3 regions of the Pseudomonas sp. c313 genome follow, and region 3 is predicted to be linked to each of the others. Evidence: riboswitches for the same ligand, from Rfam matches in the RefSeq annotation. Region 3 holds a riboswitch; each other region holds the start of a gene.
The links. Region 3 has a riboswitch for cobalamin ahead of cobO (cob(I)yrinic acid a,c-diamide adenosyltransferase). Riboswitches for the same ligand answer to the same signal wherever they lie in the genome.

Region 1 (7,473 bases), on a different contig from region 3:
GCGAACCACGGCCATCGCCACGGGGAATGCGTAGCAAAGCCAGCAACGTGTCGATGCGCAAGCGGCCAACGGGTGATTCACCGAAGATATGCAAGCCGTCGCGAATCTGCGACTCCTTCAGATCGCACAGGTAAGTATCCAGGCGCGGCAGCCAGATCGCCGCATCGGCGTCGCTGTCGAGGTTTTCGTCCAGCGCCAACTCTTGGTCGATGCGAGTTTCCCGCACCAGCTTGAGGATGTCCTTTTGCAGCTCTCTGGCTCGACGCGGGTCGAGCAGTTGCGCTTCGTAATACTCGTCGGCCAGCAGTTCCAGGTTACGCAATGGGCCGTATGTTTCGGCGCGGGTCAGCGGCGGCATCAGGTGATCGATGATCACCGCCTGGGTGCGACGCTTGGCCTGGGCACCCTCGCCCGGATCATTGACGATAAACGGATAGATATTCGGCAGCGGGCCAAGCAATGCATCCGGCCAGCAATTTTCCGAAAGCCCGACGCCTTTACCGGGCAACCACTCCAGATTGCCGTGCTTGCCAACGTGAATCACTGCGTGGGCGCCGTAGGTCTGGCGCAACCAGAAGTAGAACGCCAGGTAACCGTGGGGCGGCACCAGGTCCGGGTCGTGATACACCGCGCTGGCGTCGACCTGATAACCCCGGGCCGGCTGGATACCGATAAACGTCAAGCCCAAGCGCAGCCCGGCGATCATCATGCGGCCGTCGCGGAACATCGGGTCGGTGTGCGGCGAACCCCAGCGTGCGAGCACCGCCTGCCGATTGCTTTCAGGCAGGCGGTTGAACATTGCCTCGTAGTCGTCCAGGCCCAGGCTTTGATGGCAGGGGCGCAGGTCGAGGCTGTCGAGGTCGTTGGTGATACCGCCCAGCAAATCCTGGATCAGTTGCGTACCACTTTGCGCTAACACGTCCGGCAGCGGATAACCTTCAATCTGCAACGCCCGCAGGATATTCAGCGCGGCGGCCGGGGTATCGAGGCCTACGCCATTACCGATGCGGCCATCACGGGTTGGATAATTGGCGAGAATCAAGGCGATGCGTTTTTCAGCATTCGGCACCCGCGCCAGGTCGACCCAGCGCCGCGCCAGGTTAGCGACGAAGTCCATGCGCTCAGGTTGCGCCCGGTAGCACACCACATCCGACTGGCTGCGCTCGCTGCGCCAAGCCAGGTCCTTGAAGCTGATGGGGCGGCTGATGATCCGCCCGTCCAGCTCCGGCAACGCAATGTGCATTGCCAGGTCACGGGGGCCAAGGCCTTGCTCGCTGGCCTGCCAGGCGGGTTCGTTGTCCTGGGCGCAAATGGCCTGGATCACCGGGATATTGCGGCGAAACGGTCGCAAGTGCGGCGCTTCGGGGCTGGATTGGGCGAAACCGGTGGTATTGAGAATCACCGAAGCCTGCACCTCATCCAGCAAGTCCTCGACCACCGTCAGGCAGCCGGGCTCTTTCAAACTGGCCACAGCCATGGGCAATGGGTTCAACCCCGCTGCCTGCAGGCGCTGGCAGAACACATCGATAAAGCCGGTATTGGCTGCCTGCAAATGGGAGCGGTAGAACAGCACTGCTGCCACGGGAAGATCGGGCTGCCAGTCGGCCTGCCAATCACTCAGGCACGCGTTGGCTTTATGGGGATGATAGATCGCCGTACGCGGCAGGATTTGCGGCTCGGACCAGCCATAGTCGCGCCCCAGATACCCGTTGGCCAGGCAGCGATAGAAATCCAGCGCATTGCCCAAGCCGCCCTGGCGCAGGAAGTGCCAGAGCCGATCGCGCTCTTGCGCGCTGACGGTACTCAGGCCGCTGAGTTCCGGGTCTGGACGGTCGTCACCCGGCACCAAAATCAGTTGCACACCGCGCTCGGCCAACTGCACCAAACGCTCGATACCGTAACGCCAATAACCGATCCCACCATGCAGTGAAATCAGGATGACCTTGGCGTGGCGCAGCACCTCATCGACATACAGGTCGACCGAGGCGTGGTTCTGCACCTGCATCGGGTTGGCCAGGCGCAGGCTCGGGTAATCCTCGGGCAACTGCTGGGCAGCTTCGGCCAGCAGCGCCAGGCTGGAGTCGCCGCTGCACAGGATCACCAGTTCGGCGGGGGTTTGTCCAAGGTCGGCAATGTTGTCATCCGAGACGAAACCGCCGGGCTGGGTCCTGAGCAGGTGCATGGCTTAAACGCTGAGGGCAGCGCGCAATTGCGCTTCGAGCAAGGTGGCGTCCAGTTCCTGGCCGATCAGCACCAGATGTGTGGCGCGCGGCTCATCGGCGCGCCAGGCGCGGTCGAAGTGCTTGTCGAAACGGGTGCCCACGCCCTGGATCAGCAGGCGCATTGGCTTGTTGGGGACTGCGGCGAAGCCCTTGACCCGCAGGATGCCGTGCTGGACCACCAGTTGGGTCAAGGCATCGAGCAGCAGGCTTTCGTCGGCTTGTGGCAGCTCGATGGAAATCGAGTCGAAGGCGTCATGGTCGTGGTCGTCTTCACCTTCGTGATGATGATCGTGATGGCTGTGGCGGCTGTCGATGTGTTCTTCGGAACCGGCGCCCAGGCCAATCAACACGTCCAATGGCACGCGACCGCTGCTGGCTTCGATGATCTTCACCGCTGGCGGCAACTCTTCAGCCACTTCCAGGCGCACGCGGGCCAGGTCTTCGGCGCTGATGAGGTCGGATTTGTTGAGGATCACCAGGTCGGCGCTGGCCAGTTGGTCGGCGAACAGCTCGTGCAGCGGCGATTCGTGGTCCAGATTCGGGTCAAGTTTGCGCTGGGCATCCACCTGATCCGGGAACGCAGCGAAGGTGCCAGCAGCCACGGCCGGGCTGTCGACCACGGTGATCACCGCATCAACGGTGCAGGCGCTGCGAATTTCCGGCCATTGGAAGGCCTGGACCAACGGTTTTGGCAGGGCCAGGCCCGAGGTCTCAATGAGAATGTGGTCGAGGTCGCCGCGACGGGCTACCAGCTCGCGCATTACCGGGAAGAACTCTTCCTGGACGGTGCAGCACAGGCAACCGTTGGCCAGTTCATACACGCGGCCGTTGGCTTCTTCTTCGGTGCAACCGATGGAGCACTGTTTGAGAATTTCACCGTCAATGCCCAGCTCGCCGAATTCGTTAACGATCACGGCGATGCGGCGGCCCTGAGCGTTGTCGAGCATATGGCGCAACAAGGTGGTTTTACCCGAACCGAGAAAGCCGGTAACGATGGTGACGGGGAGTTTGGCCAGTGTTTTCATCGGATGCCCTTTGGCAAGGTGGCGGGCAGACGGGACGATTGGCCCTGCGGCGGCGCGCAGAAGCCCATTTCGCCACCGGATCACCCCGCCCGGTTGAAAGTTGAGAATCGTAGCGAGGCAGGTCTCCTGGCTTGGGGCTTGCCGGTCTTGCGACTGGCGCTGGCTGCGCCTTCCCGCCTTGTTCAGGCAGTGGCGTGGCAGTCAGATCAACCCTTTACAGTTGCGGGGGCAGCCGCGGCATCAACCGCGTTCCCTTCTTAGCTTCGACCTGGGCCGAAGAACCTCGAAGGCGCAAGGCTACAGGGGCTCGGTCAATTTGACTACCATCCCTCACCCATGCTCTCCTACACATCTTGTTTCGGGTGCCCTTCACAGGGTGAAACGGGAAACCGGTAAATCATGTGCTTGACTCAAGCCATGACCAGTCCGGTGCTGCCCCCGCAACGGTAAGCGAGCGAAGCATCAGATCCACTGTGCCGAGATGGCATGGGAAGGCGATGCTTTTAGGTCGACTCTTTTCAAGAGCCCCCTCGCAAGCCCGGAGACCGGCCCGATCAATCAAATAACAAACCCGCGGTGGGCGGGCGCTGTTCAGAACTCTGCGTGCCTGGCTCGCAGGGTTTTCATGCGCTCGTTTCACCCTGACACTCGAAAGGGACGTGCCATGTCGATCATCAGCAGCACCTCGCATACCGCAAGCAACACCGCCACCTTGAGCCAACGCCTGACCGCCGCCATCGGTGCGTCGATTCTGGGCGCGTGCCTGGTGTATTTCGCCGGTTTCTCCCATATTGAGGCCGTGCACAACGCCGCCCACGATACCCGCCACAGCGCCGCGTTCCCGTGCCATTGAGACCTGCCAACATGATCAAGCGAATTGCCCAAACCGCAGGTTTCACTGGCCTGTTGGCTGCCCTGTTGCTGACCCTGCTGCAAAGCTTCTGGGTCGCGCCGCTGATTCTCCAGGCGGAAACCTTCGAAAACGCCCCCGCGGCTACCCAGGTGCATGAGCATGCCAACGGCACCGCTGCCGCTCACAGCCACGACGCCGAAGCCTGGGAGCCGGAAAACGGCTGGCAGCGCGTACTGTCCACCACGGGCGGCAACCTGGTGGTCGCGGTCGGCTTCGCGCTGATGCTGGCCGGCCTCTACACCTTGCGTGCGCCAACCCGCACCGCTCAAGGCCTGCTGTGGGGCCTGGCGGGTTATGCAACCTTCGTCCTCGCGCCAACCCTTGGCCTGCCACCGGAACTGCCGGGCACTGCTGCGGCTGACCTGGCGCAACGGCAAATCTGGTGGATCGGCACGGCCGGTTCCACTGCCGCCGGTATTGCGTTGATCGTGTTCGGTCGCAACTGGCTGCTGAAAGTGTTGGGCGTGGCAATCCTGGCGGTGCCCCATGTGATTGGCGCGCCGCAACCGGAAGCCCATTCAATGCTGGCTCCTGAAGCGCTGGAAGCGCAGTTCAAGATTGCCTCGCAATTGACCAACGTTGCCTTCTGGCTGGCCCTGGGCCTGATCAGCGCCTGGCTGTTTCGCCGTAACCGTGACGATCAATACTCGGCATGACCACTGACAACACAGCGCCGACCCTGGTGGTCGGCCTGGGTTGCCAGCGTGGCTGCGACACTGACACCCTGCTTGCCCTGTTCAACAAGGCCCTCGACGAGGGCGGCATCGATCGCCAACGCATCACTGCACTGGCCAGTATTGATCTCAAACAGGATGAACCAGGGCTGTTGGCATTGGCCAAGGCCTTGAACCTGCCGCTGCAGTTTTTCAGTGCCGGGCAATTGGTATTGTATGAACCCCGGCTGAGCCACAAGTCGGCTATCGCCTTCGCCCATACGGGCTGCCATGGCGTTGCCGAAAGTGCCGCCCTGGCCTTGGCTGAACACTTGGCCCAGGGGTCGGCGAGGCTGCTGATCACTCGTCAGAAAAACGCCCAGGCCACCTTTGCGTTAGCCAGTTGCGGCTAAAATCTCGATAATCGCCAGCCTTGATCATGAGCAATCTTCATCTGAAGCCTTGCACGCTTGTTTTTTTGCATAGGAAACCGTCATGACCGTCTTTTTCATCGGTGCGGGCCCCGGCGATCCCGAACTGATTACCGTCAAGGGCCAGCGGCTGATTCGCAGCTGCCCGGTGATCATTTATGCGGGCTCGCTGGTACCGGCCGCCGTGCTGGAAGGTCATCAGGCCGAACAGGTGATCAACAGCGCCGAACTACACCTTGAGCAGATCATCGGTTTGATCAAGGCCGCCCACGAAAACGGCCAGGACGTGGCACGGGTGCATTCCGGCGACCCTAGCTTGTATGGTGCGATTGGCGAGCAGATTCGCTGGCTGCGGGAGCTGGGCATTCCCTTCCAGATCATTCCGGGCGTGACAGCCGTGGCCGCCTGTGCGGCGCTGCTGGAGGCTGAACTGACCCTGCCGGATATCGCCCAGAGCGTGATCCTGACCCGCTATGCCGATAAAACTGCGATGCCGGCGGGAGAGTCATTTAGTAGTCTGGCCAGCCACGGTACGACTATGGCGATTCATCTGGGGGTCAATCATCTGGAGAAGATCGTCGCTGAACTGCTGCCTCACTACGGCCCCGACTGCCCGATTGCCGTGGTGCATCGTGCAACCTGGCCAGATCAGGATTGGGTTATCGGTACGTTGGCGGATATTGCCGAAAAGGTAGCGGCCAAGGGGTTCAGGCGGACGGCGTTGATTGTGGTGGGCCGGGTGTTGGCCAGTGACGGTTTCAGCGAGTCATCGTTGTATCGCGCAGGTCATGCGCACTTATATCGGCCTTGAGTATTCCCGGATGCTAATGCAAAACCCTGTGGGTTGGGTTGGGTTGGGTTGGGTTGGGTTGGGTTGGGTTGGGTACATATCCGTTATTTTAGTCAGGGCGGCTTAGGGTTACGCCCTTACGGCGTGTCACTTTTGAAAAGAGCCCAAAAGTAACCAAAAGGCTCTTGCCCCACCACTTGGTGCCTCGCCTAGGCTCGGCATGCCTTCACTCCGGCATTGCTCCGTGGGCCGCCGCGATGGGCCATCCTTGGCCCAGCGCGGCTAAACCGGCGTCCTGCCGGTTTACCCACGGATCAATGCCTGCGTTCAGCCATCGTGGTTAACGGGGCGCCTTAGATCAAAAGCAAAAGCAAAAGCACGGCGGCCTGGTAGCCGACCTGAGTGGTGAAAAGCAAGAGCGGACCCACTGCCACCTGTAGGAGCGAGCTTGCTCGCGATGGTCGTTAACGATGACGCTGGCTCCCTGAATCACCGCGGTGCCCTCAGGTTCTTCGCGAGCAAGAACTAGGCGTCCCCCTCGCTCCTACAGAAAAACGGATGGCTCTTGATCTGCCTGCCCATAAAACCAGAGGCCGAACGCAGGTGTTGCGCAGTGGGTAAACCGGCAGGACGCCGGTTTAGCCGCGCTGGGCCAGGGATGGCCCAGCGCGGCGACCCACGGTGAGGGTACGCCGAGCCTAGGCGAGGCACCAAGTGGTGGGGCTGACCATACATTTGGTTACTTTGCCGCTTTTGCAAAGTGACACGCCGTAAGGGCATAACCCTAAGTCGCCATTACCGCAGCAACGGATATGTACTCAAACCTGCCCCCACACTTAACCCTAATTATTACAAAACCCATATAACCCATTGAATTAAGCTCATAAAAAAACGGCGCTCACGGGGCGCCGTTTTTCATGCTCGCAGCGAACACCTTAGTAGTAGGCGTTTTCTTTCTGCGTGTGGTCAGTCACATCACGTACACCCTTGAGCTCGGGAACCCGCTCAAGCAAGGTGCGCTCGATGCCTTCGCGCAAGGTCACGTCCGCCTGGCCACAGCCCTGGCAACCGCCGCCGAATTTCAACACGGCAATACCGTCATCCACTACGTCGATCAGGCTGACTTGGCCGCCGTGGCTGGCCAACCCAGGGTTGATCTCGGTTTGCAGGTAATAGTTGATACGCTCGTTGACCGGGCTGTCGGCGTTGACGCTCGGCACCTTGGCGTTAGGCGCTTTAATGGTCAACTGGCCGCCCATGCGATCGGTGGCGTAGTCAACCACGGCATCGTCAAGAAAGGCTTCGCTGAAGGCGTCGATGTACGCGGTGAAGCTCTTGAGCCCCAGGGCGGTATCTTCGGGTTTCTCTTCCCCCGGCTTGCAGTAGGCAATGCACGTCTCTGCGTACTGGGTGCCAGGCTGGGTGATAAAGACACGGAT
Region 2 (7,473 bases), on a different contig from region 3:
CAGTTTGCAGGTGGACCACGGGTTACTGCCGCAACTGCTGCGCACGCAGGATTTCCCCAGGTTGCATGACCTGGCCCACAGGGCCAAGGGCGGTGCTCGTATGGTCAACGCGCAGGCATTGACGCGCTGCTGTGAGGTATTGGAGAAGGCCTGTGAACAGCAGGATCGTGAGGCACTGGCGCCTGCGGTTGAAGGTGTATCTGAGGCTATCGACCACCTGCTTCACACTCTATTGACCTATTGCAATCAGCATTGACTGGTATGCGAACCTGGTTTTCAGTCGTTCAGAGAGTTGGGGATAACTCCTGGCGCATGTCCCTGAACTGCCGCGCCAGTCCCAGCACCACATTGGCGCTGCCAACCGTGGGTACCAGGTGGGTAAACGGGATATCGATCATGCGGTTTTCCCGAACCGCCCGCAGGCGCGACAACACTGGGTCTGTGGTCAGCAATTGGCGCTTGCGGCTGGCGGGGGACCACAGGGCATCGGCCAGCAGGATTACGTCCGGGTCGCTCATTAACAAGGTTTCACTGTTCACCGTCACCCGGTATTGGTTGATCCCGGCAAACAGATTACGCGCCCCGGCGGCGGCCAACAGGGCCGTGACGAAACCGCGCCGGCCTTCGCTGTCCAGGCCGTTAACTTCGCTGTCCAGGTAGAACACTGACAACGGTTTGCCAGGCCCGATCAACGCCTGGGCGCTGGCCAGGTCGGCGTCCATGGCGTCGCTCAGTACCTGGGCCCTTTGCTGTTTATGCAACAGGGCGCCGAGGGTCTGCAGGTCGTTGCGGATATGTTCGAAAAAATCCAGCGAGTGCCCGTCGCACGCCGACTCCAGCAGGTACGACGCCGCACCATTGCCGGCAAGGCCTGTGCGGGAGGTGACGCCATTGCCGAACGCGCTGGCGAAACCACCGACCACCAGATCGGGTTTTTGCGCGTACAACACTTCACTGGACGGGTACCTGCGAGCAATCACCGGCACGCCGAAATACTTACCGTGCGGGTTCGCCGTACCGTTGTCGTCCAGGTACGCCACACCCACCAGCGCCGGGCCTGCGTCCAACGCCAGCAGCATATCGGCGGCGTGCTGGTTGAGGGCCACGATACGCGATAGCGGCAAGTGGGGCAGGGGCCAGGCCTGGCCACAGTTGCGGTAACCATCGGCCAGGGAAGGCATCACCCAGAGCAGTGCACTCAGCAGCCACCACGTGCGCTTCATGGGCGCTCCTTGATCAGCAAGTCGTCGACGATCTCACCGCCCACCAGATGCACATCAACCAGGCGCAGCACGTCCGCTTCATTGCGCACGTGATACCAGCATGTGTCCGGGTATACCGTCAGCACCGGCCCCAGGTTACAGGGGAACTGGCAGTGAGTACGGGTCAGCAATACGCCGTCCGGCGTCTCGATGCGCTCGTGCTTAAGCAACCGCCGGCGCAGCGTTTTCCACAACTGCAAGGCCCCGCGCTTGACACAGCGCGGGCCGGTACACAAGAACACATGGTGGGCGTGCCTGGGTATGTGTGACCAGTCCGGGTGCGTCTCCACCTCGTCGTGAACACTGGGCTCAGTCTCGGTCATCAAAAGCGATACGTATAACGCACCTCCGAGGTAAACGGCCGACCGAGGTTGTCGACGTTGCTGGAGCGGCTGGTGACGTAGTCGCGGTCGAACAGGTTTTCCACCAACAGGCTCAGGCGATGCTGGTGCGCGCTATCCAGGTAACGATAGGCGTCGGCGTCCACCACCGAGTAGTGGCCATATTCGACTTTTTTCGAGCTAATAACATCGCGAATATAACGGATCGCACCTCCGGCCCCCCACAGTTTACTTTCCGATTCATAGCCAATGCGCGAACGGGCGAAGAAGCCTGGGATGTCATTGATAGTGACACCCGTGCGGGACTCGGTGAGGTTGCGGGTCATGTCTGCCTGCACGCTCCATTGATTGTTGAGTTGCAGCTTGGCATCCGCCTCGAAGCCGCGCATCTGAACCTGGCCCTGGACGTTGACCCACTGGATGTCGTCCATGCTGATCAGGTCGGTGATCTTGCGTCGGAACACCGTGGCGCTGGCGCTGAACTCGCGGCCCAGCAGGCTGCCCTTGTAGTCGATACCCAACTCGGCGTTGCGGCTTTTTTCCGGTTTGAGGTTGCGATTGCCCTTTTCGTCATCCTCGTTGGCGAACAGTTGCTCGGCATTGGGCAGTTTGTAGGCGCTGCCGTATTGGCCGCGCAATTGCCAGTTGTCGGTGAGGTCGTAGAGCGAGGTGAGCATGCCGACGGTGGCGCTGTCGCCACCGTCGATAGCTTCGTGACGAATGCCGATGCTGGGGTGCCAGTCGGGCAGGGCGTCGATCTTCGGCCGTAACTGGGTGTAGAGCGCGTGAGCTTGGGCCTTGTTGTTGTCGATGATCAGCACATCATCCTGGCCCTTGAACCATTGGTTATCGGAGCCGAACACCAGCACGTGGCCACCTTGCAACTCGGCCTTGCCTTCGGTTTGCACACCCCAGTCGGTAAAGCCCCAATAGTCGTTGTGGTTGCGCACCCAGCTGCCGCCGTTGGTTGTGTTGTTGACCCGCGAGTATCGCGTGTCCCAGTCATTGATATGCCCTTTGACGAAGTAACTCAGACGTTCGTTGATGCTTTGCTCGAAGGTCGCCGTGGCGATCTGTTGCACCCGGTCATTGGTGGTCTTGCGATTGTTGGTGGCCCTGGCGAAATCCAGGTTGGCATCGGCGTATTGGTAAAACAGTTCCAGCCGTGAATCGTCGCCAAAGGACTGGATCGCCTTGGCGCCGAAGGTGGTGACTTCGTAGGAGCGTTTCTTGTCGGTGACGTTGCTCATGTCGCTGTTGCGAAACGGCTGGTAGCCCTCGGAGATGTTGTGGCTGACGTAGGCCAGCAGGCCCAGGTCGCCGAAACCGTTGCTGAAAATCCGCTCGGTGCGGGCATCGCCGGTAGTCCCGCCGAAGGTGTCGACTCCCAGATTCACCTCACCGGAGGCGTCACGCGTCTGCGGGCTGCGGGTGACGATATTGATCACGCCCGCCACCGCCTGGGTGCCAAACAGCAAGCTTTGCCCGCCCTTGAGCACTTCGATGCGCTCCACGGCGTTGGCCGGCAAGGTGTCCAGGTACAGGCCGCCGTACAGGCGATTGTTCAGGCGTACGCCGTCCAGCAGGATCAAGGTGTCGTCATTGCGCCCACCCAGCAACGAGTAGGTGCCGTAGTCGAACGGGCCGTTTTTTGGCGCTATGTAGAAGCCGGGAATGAACATCTGCATGGCGCGGGTGATGTCGGCGCTGGGGCCGGCGCGTTCGATCTGTTCGCGAGTGACGATCTCGACCTTGCTGCCGTATTGCGCCATGTCGGCGACGGTAGTGGACTCTACCGAGGGGGCGGAAACGATCTGCTGCTTGAGTTCAAGGGCGTTGCCATCGGCGAGCAGCAGGGGGCTGAACAGGCAACCCAGGAGCAGGGTCGGGGTAGTCGCATAGGCGCGTTGAAAACAGGAGCATTGAAAAATCATAGTCTTCTCGAAAAGTTTCTTTCGCAGAAGCACGCAGGAGAAGGTACCGAGCACACGCCAATACCGGCCCATGCCCGCCCACCGCAGGATTTTGCCAAACAGATACTCCAGGCCGGTCTCCGGGCTCACGCGTCTGGAACCCTTCACCTTCCCATGGCGGTTTGGCCACAGTGGTGTGTCGAAGAGGTCACGCGTATACCGTTGCGGGGGCAGCACCGGACTTGCTCGGATGAGCGTACCGGTTTCCCGTTTCACCCCATGCACGGCGGCATGAGGCACCTGAAACAGGGCAGCATCTGAACATTCGCAAGTCCGCTCGTCAACTTGGCGGGGAAATTTGCGAACAATTGGCTTGTCAGGCAAGGGGCTGGCGCAGTATTGACTGCACACGTGATTCCCACACCAGAGGAGAAGGGGATGCAGGCCACACGTTTGACCCTTGTTTGCCACGCCACGACGCCGTATCAGAAACGCGGTCAATTCCCTATCGACCAGTCTCTGGAGATGGATTGGCGGCAGGTGCCGTTATCGCTGGCCGGGCGTTTCAAGAAAAACCTGCGCCTGCTCTGTGGTCCTGAAGCCCGAACCCGGCAAACGGCAACGTTGTTCGGCAACGGCGCAAAGGTCGATGAAGCCTTGCGCGATGGTGATTTCGGCAGTTGGCAGGGCCAGGACCTCGACGAGGTCGACCGCGACGAGTTGATGACCTGGCTTACCGACAGCACCAGCGCCCCTCATGGTGGCGAGTCGGTGCAACAGGTCTGCAAGCGGGTAGGGCAGTGGATGCAAACCCTCGAAGCTAATCCAGGACACGTGGTGGCGGTGACCCATCCCTTCATCATCCGTGCTGCCTTGCTGCACGTCATGCAATGTCCGATCGCGATGTTCTATCTGATCGACGTGGAGCCGCTGTCATCCACCGAGCTGCGTTTCAACGGTGTCTGGCGCCTGCGCCTGGAAACTCACGCCTCGTAGCCGGAACATGGCAAAATCGCCGCCCCGCATTGAGAACACCTCATGAAGACTTTCCCATGAAGAGCATCCTGATCATCGGCATTGGCGCCGGCAACCCCGACTACATCACCATGCAGGCGGTCAAGGCGCTCAACCGCACCGACGTGTTTTTCCTGATGGACAAGGGCCAGAGCAAGGACAAGCTGATCGACCTGCGTCGGGAAATCTGCGAGACCTATATCACCGATCACGACTACCGCTTTGTCGAGGCTGATTGCCCCGAGCGAGTACGCGGTGAAATCGACTACACCACCGCTGTGCAGGACCTGAATCGCGACAAGCAGCAGACCTTTGAGCGGATGATCAACGAACAAATGGCCGATGGTGAAGTGGGCGCATTCCTGGCGTGGGGCGACCCGGCGCTGTACGACAGCACCATCCGCATCCTCCAGGCAATCCTCGCCACTGGCCGCTGTGAATTCGAGTTCGAAGTCATCCCCGGCATCACCAGCGTCCAGGCCCTGGCGGCCCAGCACAAAGTGCCGCTGAACCGCATCGGCCGGTCCATCGAGATCACCACAGGTCGCCGGTTGGCGGCGGGGCAGGTCAGTGACGCCGATACGTTGGTGGTGATGCTCGATGCAGAGGACTCCTACCGCACCGTGGCGGACAAGGACATGGATATCTATTGGGGCGCCTACCTCGGTACGCCGGACGAGATCCTCATCAGCGGCAAGGTGGCTGAGGTTGCCGATGAAATTGAGCGTGTGCGCAAGGCGGCGCGCCAGGCCAACGGCTGGATCATGGACACTTATTTGCTGCGCAAGCCTTGAGGTTGATCCCCATGTTCAAACTGATCGTCTTGGCGCTGACGTTGTGTGCGGGTGCCGCCCACGGCCAATCTGCCCTGCACACGGATTTGCCGCTGTCGTACCTGGAGCAGACTCAAAGTGATTCACGCAACCAGCCCCTGGTGATTTTTCTCCATGGGTTTGGCAGCAATGAGCAGGACCTTTTCGGTCTCAGGGATGAACTGCCGTCGACCTGGAGCTACCTGTCAGTTCGAGCACCGGGAACGGTGGATGAGGATGGCTATCGCTGGTTTCGCAAGACGCCCGGCAATGGCGACTACGATGGCGAGACCGTCGATTTGCAGAGCAGCGCACGGCTGATCGAGGACTTTGTCGCCCAGGCCACGGCCAAGTATCACACCCAGAGCGACCGAGTATTCCTGGTGGGGTTCAGCCAGGGAGCGATCATGTCGTACGAGGTGGGCTTACGGCAGCCGCAAATGCTGCGGGGGATCGCGGCGTTGAGTGGCAGCGTGTTGCCGGTGCTCAAGGCTCAGCTCAAGACTCAGTTCAAGCCGGATGAGCAACTGGGCAAGCTGGCGATTTTTATCGGCCATGGCACGTTGGACCAAGCGTTGCCGTATGCCTCGGCCACGCGGGCCAATGAGGTGTTGTCGGGCCTGGGGCTGAAACCGGAGTTTCATGGTTATCCGGGCATGACCCATACCATCAGTAATGCCGAAGTGCAGGACCTGAAGAACTGGCTCCAAAAGAGCCTGCCCTAAACAAAGCGATAGCCGTGGAAATCGGCTTACTTGCCGCCCGTAATCTGCTTCACCAACACGCCATGTCCCTTGGCATCATCGGCCCGGGAAATCGCCTGGATTACCAGCAGGTGATTGCCGGAGCCGGCGAAGAATGTCGAGGTCAGGGTCTTGCCGCCCCCCATGGTCGCCGTGCTGTCAACCTGACGCATGCCCAAGCCCTTGAGGACCAGCTTTATTTCGCCCAGTTTCTTGAAGTCTGGCAGGGTGGCGCTTTGCTCCTTGACGAATCCAGTCACCGCGCCGTCGAGAAATTGCGGGTCGTTGTCCTTGATGGTGATGCCGTCATTACGCAGGGTCTCGGCCACGATCACCACGCTTTTGCCCGCCTGGTTGGTGTACATCGTGCCGCTGGCGCCCGCGGTGCCGTGGGCTTCATCGCCGGCCGGCAGTGCATCGGCGGTGTAGGCCTTGGGCAGGCCGAAGGTGAATTTGCCGTCCAGGGTGGAGATGGTCTGGCCGGCTGGCTTGTCGGCGGCGAACACTTGGCAGGCGCCCAAGCTTGCGGTCAGCGCGAGCGCCAAGAAGGCTGCGGTCTTGGTGAGGGTGGCCATGAAGCTCTCCAGGAAAGAACGAAGTTGCGCCGTATTCTGTCAGAAATTCGCAATGTCGTTCATGTCCATCCTCACGCCTTGTCGGACTCTTCCTCCAACCGATCCATCTCAAACAACCGCGCCAGTTCCGCGCGGGACTCCTGAGCGGACTGCATGACCTTGGCCGCGTCGTCGTACACCGCATGCTGGACGGCCAGCAGTTGCAGGTCGTGGTTCTTGAAGCGGTTGATCCGCGCATCGGCCTGGGTTTGGCTCAGGCCTAGTCCCACCAGGGTACGACGACTCATTTCCAGGCTGGAGTAGAACGTCTCGCGTACTGGTGACGCGTCCAGGTCCACCAGGCGATGGACGTGCTGGCGGTTACGGGCGCGGGCGATGATCTTCATGTGCGGGTACAGACTGCGCACCAGTTCGGCGGTCTTGATGTTGATCTCGGGATCATCCATGGCAATCACGAAAAACTCCGCCTGGTCGACCTTGGCCGCATGGAGGATTTCCGGGCGCTGTGGGTCGCCGTAGAACACCGGCATGCCGCCAAAACTGCGGGTCAGCTCGATAGTTTCCACCGAGGTGTCGAGGGCGATAAACGAAATGTTTTGTGCTCGCAGGATACGCGCCACGATCTGCCCCATGCGGCCCATGCCGGCGATCACCACCCGTGGCGCATCGCTCTCGATGGCGCGGTATTCCTCGGGTACTTTGACGGTTTTGCTCTTGGGTTTGAACAGTTTCGGGCACAGCAGCAACAGCAACGGGGTCAGGGCCATGGACAGGGTGATGGTCAGCACCAGGATGTCGTAGAGCCGCGGTTCG
Region 3 (7,473 bases):
TTGACCACCACCAGCACGTCAAGGCTGTCGAGGAAGAAGTCCACTTCCTGCTCCAATACTTCACGCACGATATAACCGGCGCGGCGCCAGGCTTCGGCGTGCTCGGCATAGCACGGCGACAGCACGCCGACCTTGCCCGAACGACGCAGACGCGGCAGCAATTGGATTGCGGCCTGGGAGCCGGGCACCGGCAGCACCTGGGCGGCGCCGTAGTACTCGCAGGCGGCCGCCTCCAGGCCATCATCGGTTTCCGGCAGGCGCGCCCAGGCCCGCAGCGGGACCTCGGGGATCGGCCAGGGCCAGGGCGCCAGGCCGCTGGACAGGTCCAGCCAGTCGGCCTCGCTGATGCCGTATTGCATTGCTGCCTTGCGCAGCCGACCACCGTGCTCAAGCATAAAATTCAGCCCCCACACACAGAATCAACAACCATAGCCACACGCCGCGCTGCACCAGTTGCCAGCCCTGGTCGATGGAATCGGCACTCGCCGGCACACCTTCGCCCAATTGCGGACGCTGATGCAGTTCGCCGTGATAAATCGCTGCCCCGCCCAACTCGACACCCAGGGCACCTGCGCCCGCAGCCATCACCGGACCGGCGTTGGGGCTGTCCCAAGTTGGGCCTTGAGTGCGCCAGCACTTGAGCGCCAGCCGAGTTTTGCCCAGTAGCGCGTAGGTCAACGCCACCAACCTTGCAGGAATATAGTTGAGCAGATCGTCGATCTTCGCCGCAGCCCAGCCAAAACGTTCAAAACGTTGGTTGCGATAACCCCACATGGCATCCAGGGTATTGCTCAAGCGATAGAGCACCACGCCGGGCACGCCGGCGATGACAAACCAGAACAGCGCGGCGAACACCGCATCGCTGCCGTTTTCCAATACCGATTCGGTGGCGGCGCGTGCAACTTCGGTGTGGTCCAGCTCGCTGGTTTGGCGGCTGACCAGATAACCGACGCGCTTGCGCGCCTCGTCCAGGTCATCACTGCGCAGGGCCTGGGCCACGGGCGCCACGTGTTCGCCAAGGCTGCGCATACCGAGGGCGCAATACAACGCGAGGATCTCGATCACCCAACCCACATACGGCGCCCACGACAAGGCCGTGGCCAGCAGGGTCAGCGGCACCACCGCGATCACCCAGGCGGTCACGCCATGGCTGCGCCAGCCACGGCCACCCGAGTTGAAACGCTGCTCGATACGCCCGGCGAAATTACCGAATGCCACCAGCGGATGCCAGCGCCTGGGTTCGCCCAGCAGCGCATCCAGCGCCACGGCAGCGACACTCAGCAAGGCCACACTCATTGACTCACTCCCCAATAATTCTCATACAGCATGTCACTCAATGGACGCGGTTCGGTCCAGCCTTCCAGCTGCAACATCGGTGCCGGGTAGAACTCGGTCACCGGGCCCAGGCACAGCACCGCCAGGGGCTTGGCACCCGCCGGCAAACCCAGCAGATCGGCCAGGGCCTGGGGCTCGAACAACGACACCCAGCCCATGCCCAGCCCTTCGACCCGGGACGCCAGCCATAGATTCTGGATCGCGCAGGACAAGGACGCCATGTCCATTTCCGGCAAGGTGCGACGGCCGAAGATATGCCGTTCGCGGTCATCCATCAGCGCGGCCACCAGCACCTCAGCGCACTCGTTGATGCCTTCGACCTTGAGCTTCATAAACTGGTCGGAACGCTCGCCGAGGGCTTCGGCGGTGCGAATACGCTCTTCTTCCACCAGTTGCTGAATCTTGCCCCGCAGGTCGCGGTCGCTGATGCGGATGAAACGCCACGGCTGCATCAGGCCGACGCTGGGCGCCTGGTGGGCGGCTTGCAGCAAACGGTGAAGCAGCTCGGGAGCGACAGTGCCGCCGCTGAAGTGGCGCATGTCGCGGCGTTCGGCGATGGCCCGGTAGACGGCTTCGCGGTCGGCCTGGGGGAAGGTGTTGTCGGTCATGGCCTCATTGCGGGCAAGCCCGCTCCCACATTGGCTTGGGTGTCTGGCACAAATAACGCTGCAATCGCTGTCGGGTTGGACGGGAAATAAAAGTGCACATAAGAGGCGGTCATCCGGCCCTGCCGATAAACCGCCTCGGCGCCGCGTCCGCCGTTGGGGCTCAGGCCCCGGGCAATCGGCTGCCATTGGGTACTGGTCAGGGAATGATGGTAGGTGTGGCCGCGCAGAACGCCTTCGGGCAAATCGACACTTTGCAGCGCCAGGGCGGCCAGGCGCTTTTGCATCACAGCATCGCCCTGAAGCAGTCCGAGTAACTCGGCGCGGGTGCCATCGACATCGGTGAGCGAGTCCAGCAAATACAGCATGCCGCCGCATTCGGCCAACAAGGGCTTGCCGGCGCCATGGTGGGCGCGGATGGCGGTCAGCATCGAAGTGTTTTGCGACAACGCCAGGTGATGCAGTTCCGGATAACCACCGGGCAGGTACAGGCTGTCAGCTTCTGGCAGTTCACAATCATGAATCGGCGAGAAGAAGCGCAACTCGGCGCCCATCGCTCGCAACAAGTCGAGGCTGGCGCCGTAGGTAAAGGCAAAGGCTTCGTCACGGGCAACGGCAATCCGTACACCGGCCAGCAACGGTTCGGCCTCTATCGGCTCAGGCGCGGCGAACTCTACCGGCGGCGGCAGCGCTACCTCGCAACTGCTACCCAACGCTTGCGCGGCGGCATCCAGGCGCAGATCCAGGTCATTCAATTCGCTGGCTTGCACCAGCCCAAGATGACGACTCGGCAGCTCGATACCGGTCTCCCGCGACAATGCGCCGTACCAGCGCAGGCCTTCGGTAAGGCTACCCTCCAGCAACTGCGCATGACGCAGGGTGCCGACGCGATTGGCCAGCACCCCGGCGAACGGCAGATCAGGCTGGTAACGGGCGAGCCCCAAGGCCAAAGCGCCAAAAGTCTGGGCCATCGCCGTGCCGTCGATTACCGCCAGCACCGGCACGCCAAAATGCCGCGCCAGGTCAGCGCTGGACGGCGTGCCGTCGAACAGGCCCATGACGCCTTCGATCAAAATCAGGTCGGCCTCCCCCGCCGCGTCCCACAACAGCCGCCGACTTTCCTGCTCGCCGACCATCCACATGTCCAATTGATAGACCGGCGCACCGCTGGCGCGCTCGTGGATCATCGGGTCGAGAAAGTCCGGGCCGCACTTGAACACGCGGACCTTGCGCCCGAGATTGCGGTGCAAGCGGGCCAGTGCGGCGGTGACGGTGGTTTTGCCCTGGCCTGACGCCGGCGCGGCGATCAAGACTGCAGGGCAGTGACGGGACTGCTTCAAAGTTCAATGCCCTTCTGTGCCTTGATACCGGCCTGGAACGCGTGTTTGAGCACGCCCATTTCAGTAACGGTGTCGGCCATTTCAATCAGTTCCGGCTTGGCGCCGCGGCCGGTGACCAGTACATGCTGCATCGGCGGGCGGGCTTGCAGGTCGCTGAGGACCTGGTCCAGGTCGAGGTAGCCGTGCTTGAGGGCGATGTTCAACTCATCCAGCACCACCAGACCGATGGACGGATCGCGCAGCATTTCCTGGGACACCACCCAGGCGGCTTCGGCCGCGGCGATGTCGCGCTGGCGGTCCTGGGTTTCCCAGGTAAAGCCTTCGCCCATCACATGGAAACGCACTTGCTCGGGGAAGCGGCGGAAAAACAGCTCTTCACCGGTGCTGTTGCGGCCCTTGATAAACTGCACCACACCACACTGCATGCCGTGGCCCATGGCCCGGGCCAGCATGCCAAAGGCTGAACTGCTCTTGCCTTTGCCATTGCCGGTGAGCACCAGCAGCAATCCGCATTCGTTCGGTGAATTGGCAATGCGCTCATCGATCACCGCTTTTTTGCGCAGCATGCGCGCCAGGTGGCGTTCGTCACGATCGGGGGATTCAGTCATGGCAGCTCTCCGTTGGGGCTGGACAAAAACGGCGGGCAGGAAAAGAGAAAGCAAACAGCCAAGCATCGCCCACCGTGATGCTGTTGGATGAATCAGGCCGGTCTCCGGGCTCATGAGTGGCGTTGCGCGCCGAGGGTGCGCCTTCCCATATCGCGGGGCGATACAGTGGCGAAAGCACCGTCTTGACTCATTTACCGTTGCGGGGGCAGCGCCGGGATCGTGGCTTCACTGTGTACAAGTGCGCTCACTCACCGGTTTCCCTGTTTCACTCTGTTGACGCACACGCCACAGAGCACCTGAAACAAGCGGCGAAGGTTAGTGGGTTGGGGGTGGAGCGTCAATTAAAGCTGGCGGCGCACTTGAACCATCGCAGCGCGTCGTGCCTCTATGACTACAGGTATTGAGGAGAAAAATATGCATAAGACCCGACTCGCCTTACTCATCATCGTCGCTGGCACCCTGGCCGCTTGCGGTGATAGTTCCACCTTGCAAGTGTCCGACGGCACCGGCCCCTCGCCCAAGCTGCCGGAGCCGAACAAAACCCTGATCCCCACCGTGAATATCGCCCCGGCGATTGGTTGGCCGGACGGCGTCAAGCCCACTGCGGCGGCCGGCACCCAGGTGGCAGCGTTCGCCGAAGGCCTGGATCACCCGCGCTGGCTGTACGTACTGCCCAATGGTGATGTGCTGGTGGCGGAAACCAACGCACCGCCCAAGCCGGACGATTCCAGGGGCATTCGCGGCTGGGTGATGGGCAAGGTCATGGGCCGAGCCGGCGCTGGCGTGCCGAGCCCGAACCGCATCACCCTGCTGCGGGACGCCGACCACGATGGCGTCGCTGAAACCCGCACGGTGTTCCTGGAAAACCTCAACTCGCCGTTCGGCATGACCCTGGTGGGCAACGACCTGTACGTCGCTGACTCGGACAAGCTGTTGCGCTTCCCCTATCAGTCAGGCGAAACCTCCATCAAGGAGGCTGGCACCAAGGTCGTCGACCTGCCGGGTGGCCCTCTGAACCATCACTGGACCAAAAACGTGGTGGCCAGCAAAGATGGCAACAAGCTGTACGTCAGCGTCGGCTCCAACAGCAACGTCGCGGAAAACGGCCTGGAAGCGGAGCAAGGTCGGGCGGCGATTTGGGAAGTAGACCGCGCCACCGGCCAGCACCGCATCTTCGCATCTGGCCTGCGCAACCCCAACGGCATGGCCTGGGAGCCGCAAAGCGGCAAACTGTGGACGGCGGTCAACGAACGGGATGAAATCGGTAGCGACCTGGTGCCGGACTACATCACCTCGGTCAAGGATGGCGGCTTCTATGGCTGGCCGTTCAGCTACTACGGCCAGCACGTCGATGTGCGCGTGACCCCACAAGACCCAGACCTGGTGGCCAAGGCCATTGCACCGGACTATGCGGTCGGCCCGCACACTGCATCACTGGGCCTGACCTTTGCCGAGGGCAGCAAGTTGCCAGCACCGTTCAGTAACGGCGCGTTTATCGGCCAGCATGGCTCGTGGAATCGCAAGCCTCACAGTGGTTACAAAGTGATCTTTGTACCGTTTGAAGCGGGCAAGCCGAAAGGGCAACCGGTGGATGTACTGACCGGGTTCCTCAACAGCGATGAGAAAGCCATGGGCCGGCCAGTGGGCGTGGTGATCGATCAGCAGGGGGATTTGCTGGTGGCCGATGATGTGGGGAATAAAGTGTGGCGGGTGTCAGCGACTAAATAACCTGCTAACAAGCCTCAAGCTGCAAGTGGCCGTTAGGCGCCTTCTTGCAGCTTATAGCTTGAAGCTTGTAGCTGCTTCTTAGGGATTACGCGCCAGATGTTCCGGCGGCAATACGCGCTTGGCGCTCAGGTAGGCATTCTGCCAATACGCCTTGGATAGCGTGTCCAGCTTCACCGTACCGCCCGTTTGCGGGGCATGCACAAAGCGCCCTTCGCCCACATAGATTCCCGCGTGGCTGACCTGCGAGCCACCATTGGTGGCAAAAAAGAGTAGGTCGCCGGTTTGCAGGGCATCTTCACTCACATCCTGGGCACGCATCACGATCAGTTCGCGGGTGGTGCGTGGCAAGGAGATACCGGCAGCGTCACGGTAGACAAAACCAATCAGGCCGCTGCAATCAAACCCCGAGTCCGGCGTATTGCCGCCCCAGCGATAAGGCGTGCCGACCAGACCCAACGCACGAAAAAGCACGTCTTCGGCAGCCGGAGAAAAGGTTTGGGTGGAATAGTTGAACACCGGCTTGGGCTTGACGGCCACGGGAGGTGGACGACTTGCGCAGGCGCTGAGCAGCGCGGCGCAAATGACAAGAATTAGGCGGGCCGAGGTCGACATGGGCAGAACGATCCTGATCTGGATGCGGCTTTCGTTACCGAAGGCTGAAAACCAGACCGCGCAAGCAAAGCTCGCGCGATCAGTTCACAACAATATCCAAGGATTCTAGCGCTTACACGTCAAACTTCAAGTATCACTTTAACTTTACTTGCGGGAGGTAACGGTAGTCGGGGCCATGGCCAGGGCGCGCTTGGCTTCGATAAAGGTCTTGCTCCAGTAACTATCGCCCAACTTATCGACCCGAACGCCACCGCTACGACGGCTGCTGGAGTGGATAAATTGGTCATCGCCCAGGTAAATACCGGCGTGACTGACGCGACCACGACCATTGGTACTAAAGAAAAGCAGATCACCAGGCTTGAGGTTGTTGCGAGCGACCAACGGTGCATCAACGTTGATCATTTCACGAGTGGAACGCGGCAGCTTCATGCCGGCCTCTTCGCGAAACAGGTAACCGATGAAACCGCTGCAATCGAAACCGGCTTCAGAGGTACCGCCGAAACGGTAACGGGTGCCGACCAAGGACAGACCGCGCTCGAGGATGCTGTCGGCCAGAACTGGAAGCTGATAAGGCTTGCTGTCGGAAAACTCAGCCAGTTCTTTTTCTGTCGCTACTTCTTCTGAATAGACAGCTTCCTGATAAGCAGTGGAAGACTGCGCAGCGACAAATTTTTGTTGATTGTGTTGTTGAGGCTTTTGCTGCTCAGCCACCTGTTGAGGGTGGGTGGCGCAACCAAACAACAGGGTAACGAGTGCGAGAGGCACGAGGGGTGCGAAGCGATTTAGCATGGGCACGACCGTGGCTGGATGTGTAAAGAAGCCGAGACTATGCCTTCTATCATATCGATTTGCAAATTCAATCGTGATCCATGTGACTTCTTGTTTGGGCCATGACATCTAAGCCCTTAAACCCCTACAAGACCCTTTTGCGTGGCCAAACAGGCTAAAACGCAGGATTTCTGGCGCCTGCAAAATGCCAAGAGCCCCTATTTTAAAGGGCTGGCTACCAGCCGAGGGTTTCTTTCAGGAAAGGAATAGTCAGCTTGCGCTGGGCCTGCAAAGAGGCTTGATCGAGGCGTTCGAGCAATTCGAACAGAGCACTCATGCTGCGGGTGCCACGGGTGAGGATAAAGTGCCCGACTTCATCGGTAAGGTGCAGGCCCCGACGGGACGCACGCAATTGCAGGGCGCGCAGCTTGTCTTCATCAGACAGTGGGCGCATCTGGAAAATCAGTGCCAGGGTCA

Region 1: it holds a riboswitch for cobalamin, as region 3 does, so the genes downstream of both, cobW (cobalamin biosynthesis protein CobW) here and cobO (cob(I)yrinic acid a,c-diamide adenosyltransferase) in region 3, are expected to answer to the same signal.
Region 2: it holds a riboswitch for cobalamin, as region 3 does, so the genes downstream of both, ACZRKZ_RS16405 (TonB-dependent receptor plug domain-containing protein) here and cobO (cob(I)yrinic acid a,c-diamide adenosyltransferase) in region 3, are expected to answer to the same signal.

What each region holds. Positions count from the first base shown of each region.
Region 1 covers NZ_JBUZRD010000002.1:56,320-63,792, reverse strand. Annotated here, with positions in the region: gene cobN (cobaltochelatase subunit CobN) at 1-2,182, opposite strand, end outside; gene cobW (cobalamin biosynthesis protein CobW) at 2,186-3,247, opposite strand; cobalamin riboswitch at 3,347-3,548, opposite strand; cobalamin riboswitch at 3,591-3,815, shown strand; gene ACZRKZ_RS05170 (CbtB domain-containing protein) at 3,912-4,100, shown strand; gene ACZRKZ_RS05165 (CbtA family protein) at 4,112-4,816, shown strand; gene ACZRKZ_RS05160 (cobalamin biosynthesis protein) at 4,813-5,226, shown strand; gene cobM (precorrin-4 C(11)-methyltransferase) at 5,309-6,055, shown strand; gene nfuA (Fe-S biogenesis protein NfuA) at 6,970-7,473, opposite strand, start outside.
Region 2 covers NZ_JBUZRD010000005.1:27,233-34,705, forward strand. Annotated here, with positions in the region: gene ACZRKZ_RS16390 (transporter substrate-binding domain-containing protein) at 1-256, shown strand, start outside; gene ACZRKZ_RS16395 (ABC transporter substrate-binding protein) at 285-1,223, opposite strand; gene ACZRKZ_RS16400 ((2Fe-2S) ferredoxin domain-containing protein) at 1,220-1,585, opposite strand; gene ACZRKZ_RS16405 (TonB-dependent receptor plug domain-containing protein) at 1,585-3,537, opposite strand; cobalamin riboswitch at 3,631-3,835, opposite strand; gene ACZRKZ_RS16410 (histidine phosphatase family protein) at 3,955-4,512, shown strand; gene cobF (precorrin-6A synthase (deacetylating)) at 4,569-5,324, shown strand; gene ACZRKZ_RS16420 (alpha/beta hydrolase) at 5,336-6,067, shown strand; gene ACZRKZ_RS16425 (DcrB/PsbP domain-containing protein) at 6,094-6,660, opposite strand; gene ACZRKZ_RS16430 (monovalent cation:proton antiporter-2 (CPA2) family protein) at 6,732-7,473, opposite strand, start outside.
Region 3 covers NZ_JBUZRD010000003.1:772,034-779,506, reverse strand. Annotated here, with positions in the region: gene cobD (threonine-phosphate decarboxylase CobD) at 1-395, opposite strand, end outside; gene cbiB (adenosylcobinamide-phosphate synthase CbiB) at 388-1,296, opposite strand; gene bluB (5,6-dimethylbenzimidazole synthase) at 1,293-1,943, opposite strand; gene ACZRKZ_RS13135 (cobyrinate a,c-diamide synthase) at 1,940-3,280, opposite strand; gene cobO (cob(I)yrinic acid a,c-diamide adenosyltransferase) at 3,277-3,888, opposite strand; cobalamin riboswitch at 3,967-4,203, opposite strand; gene ACZRKZ_RS13125 (PQQ-dependent sugar dehydrogenase) at 4,303-5,616, shown strand; gene ACZRKZ_RS13120 (C40 family peptidase) at 5,695-6,228, opposite strand; gene ACZRKZ_RS13115 (C40 family peptidase) at 6,373-7,017, opposite strand; gene hda (DnaA regulatory inactivator Hda) at 7,232-7,473, opposite strand, start outside.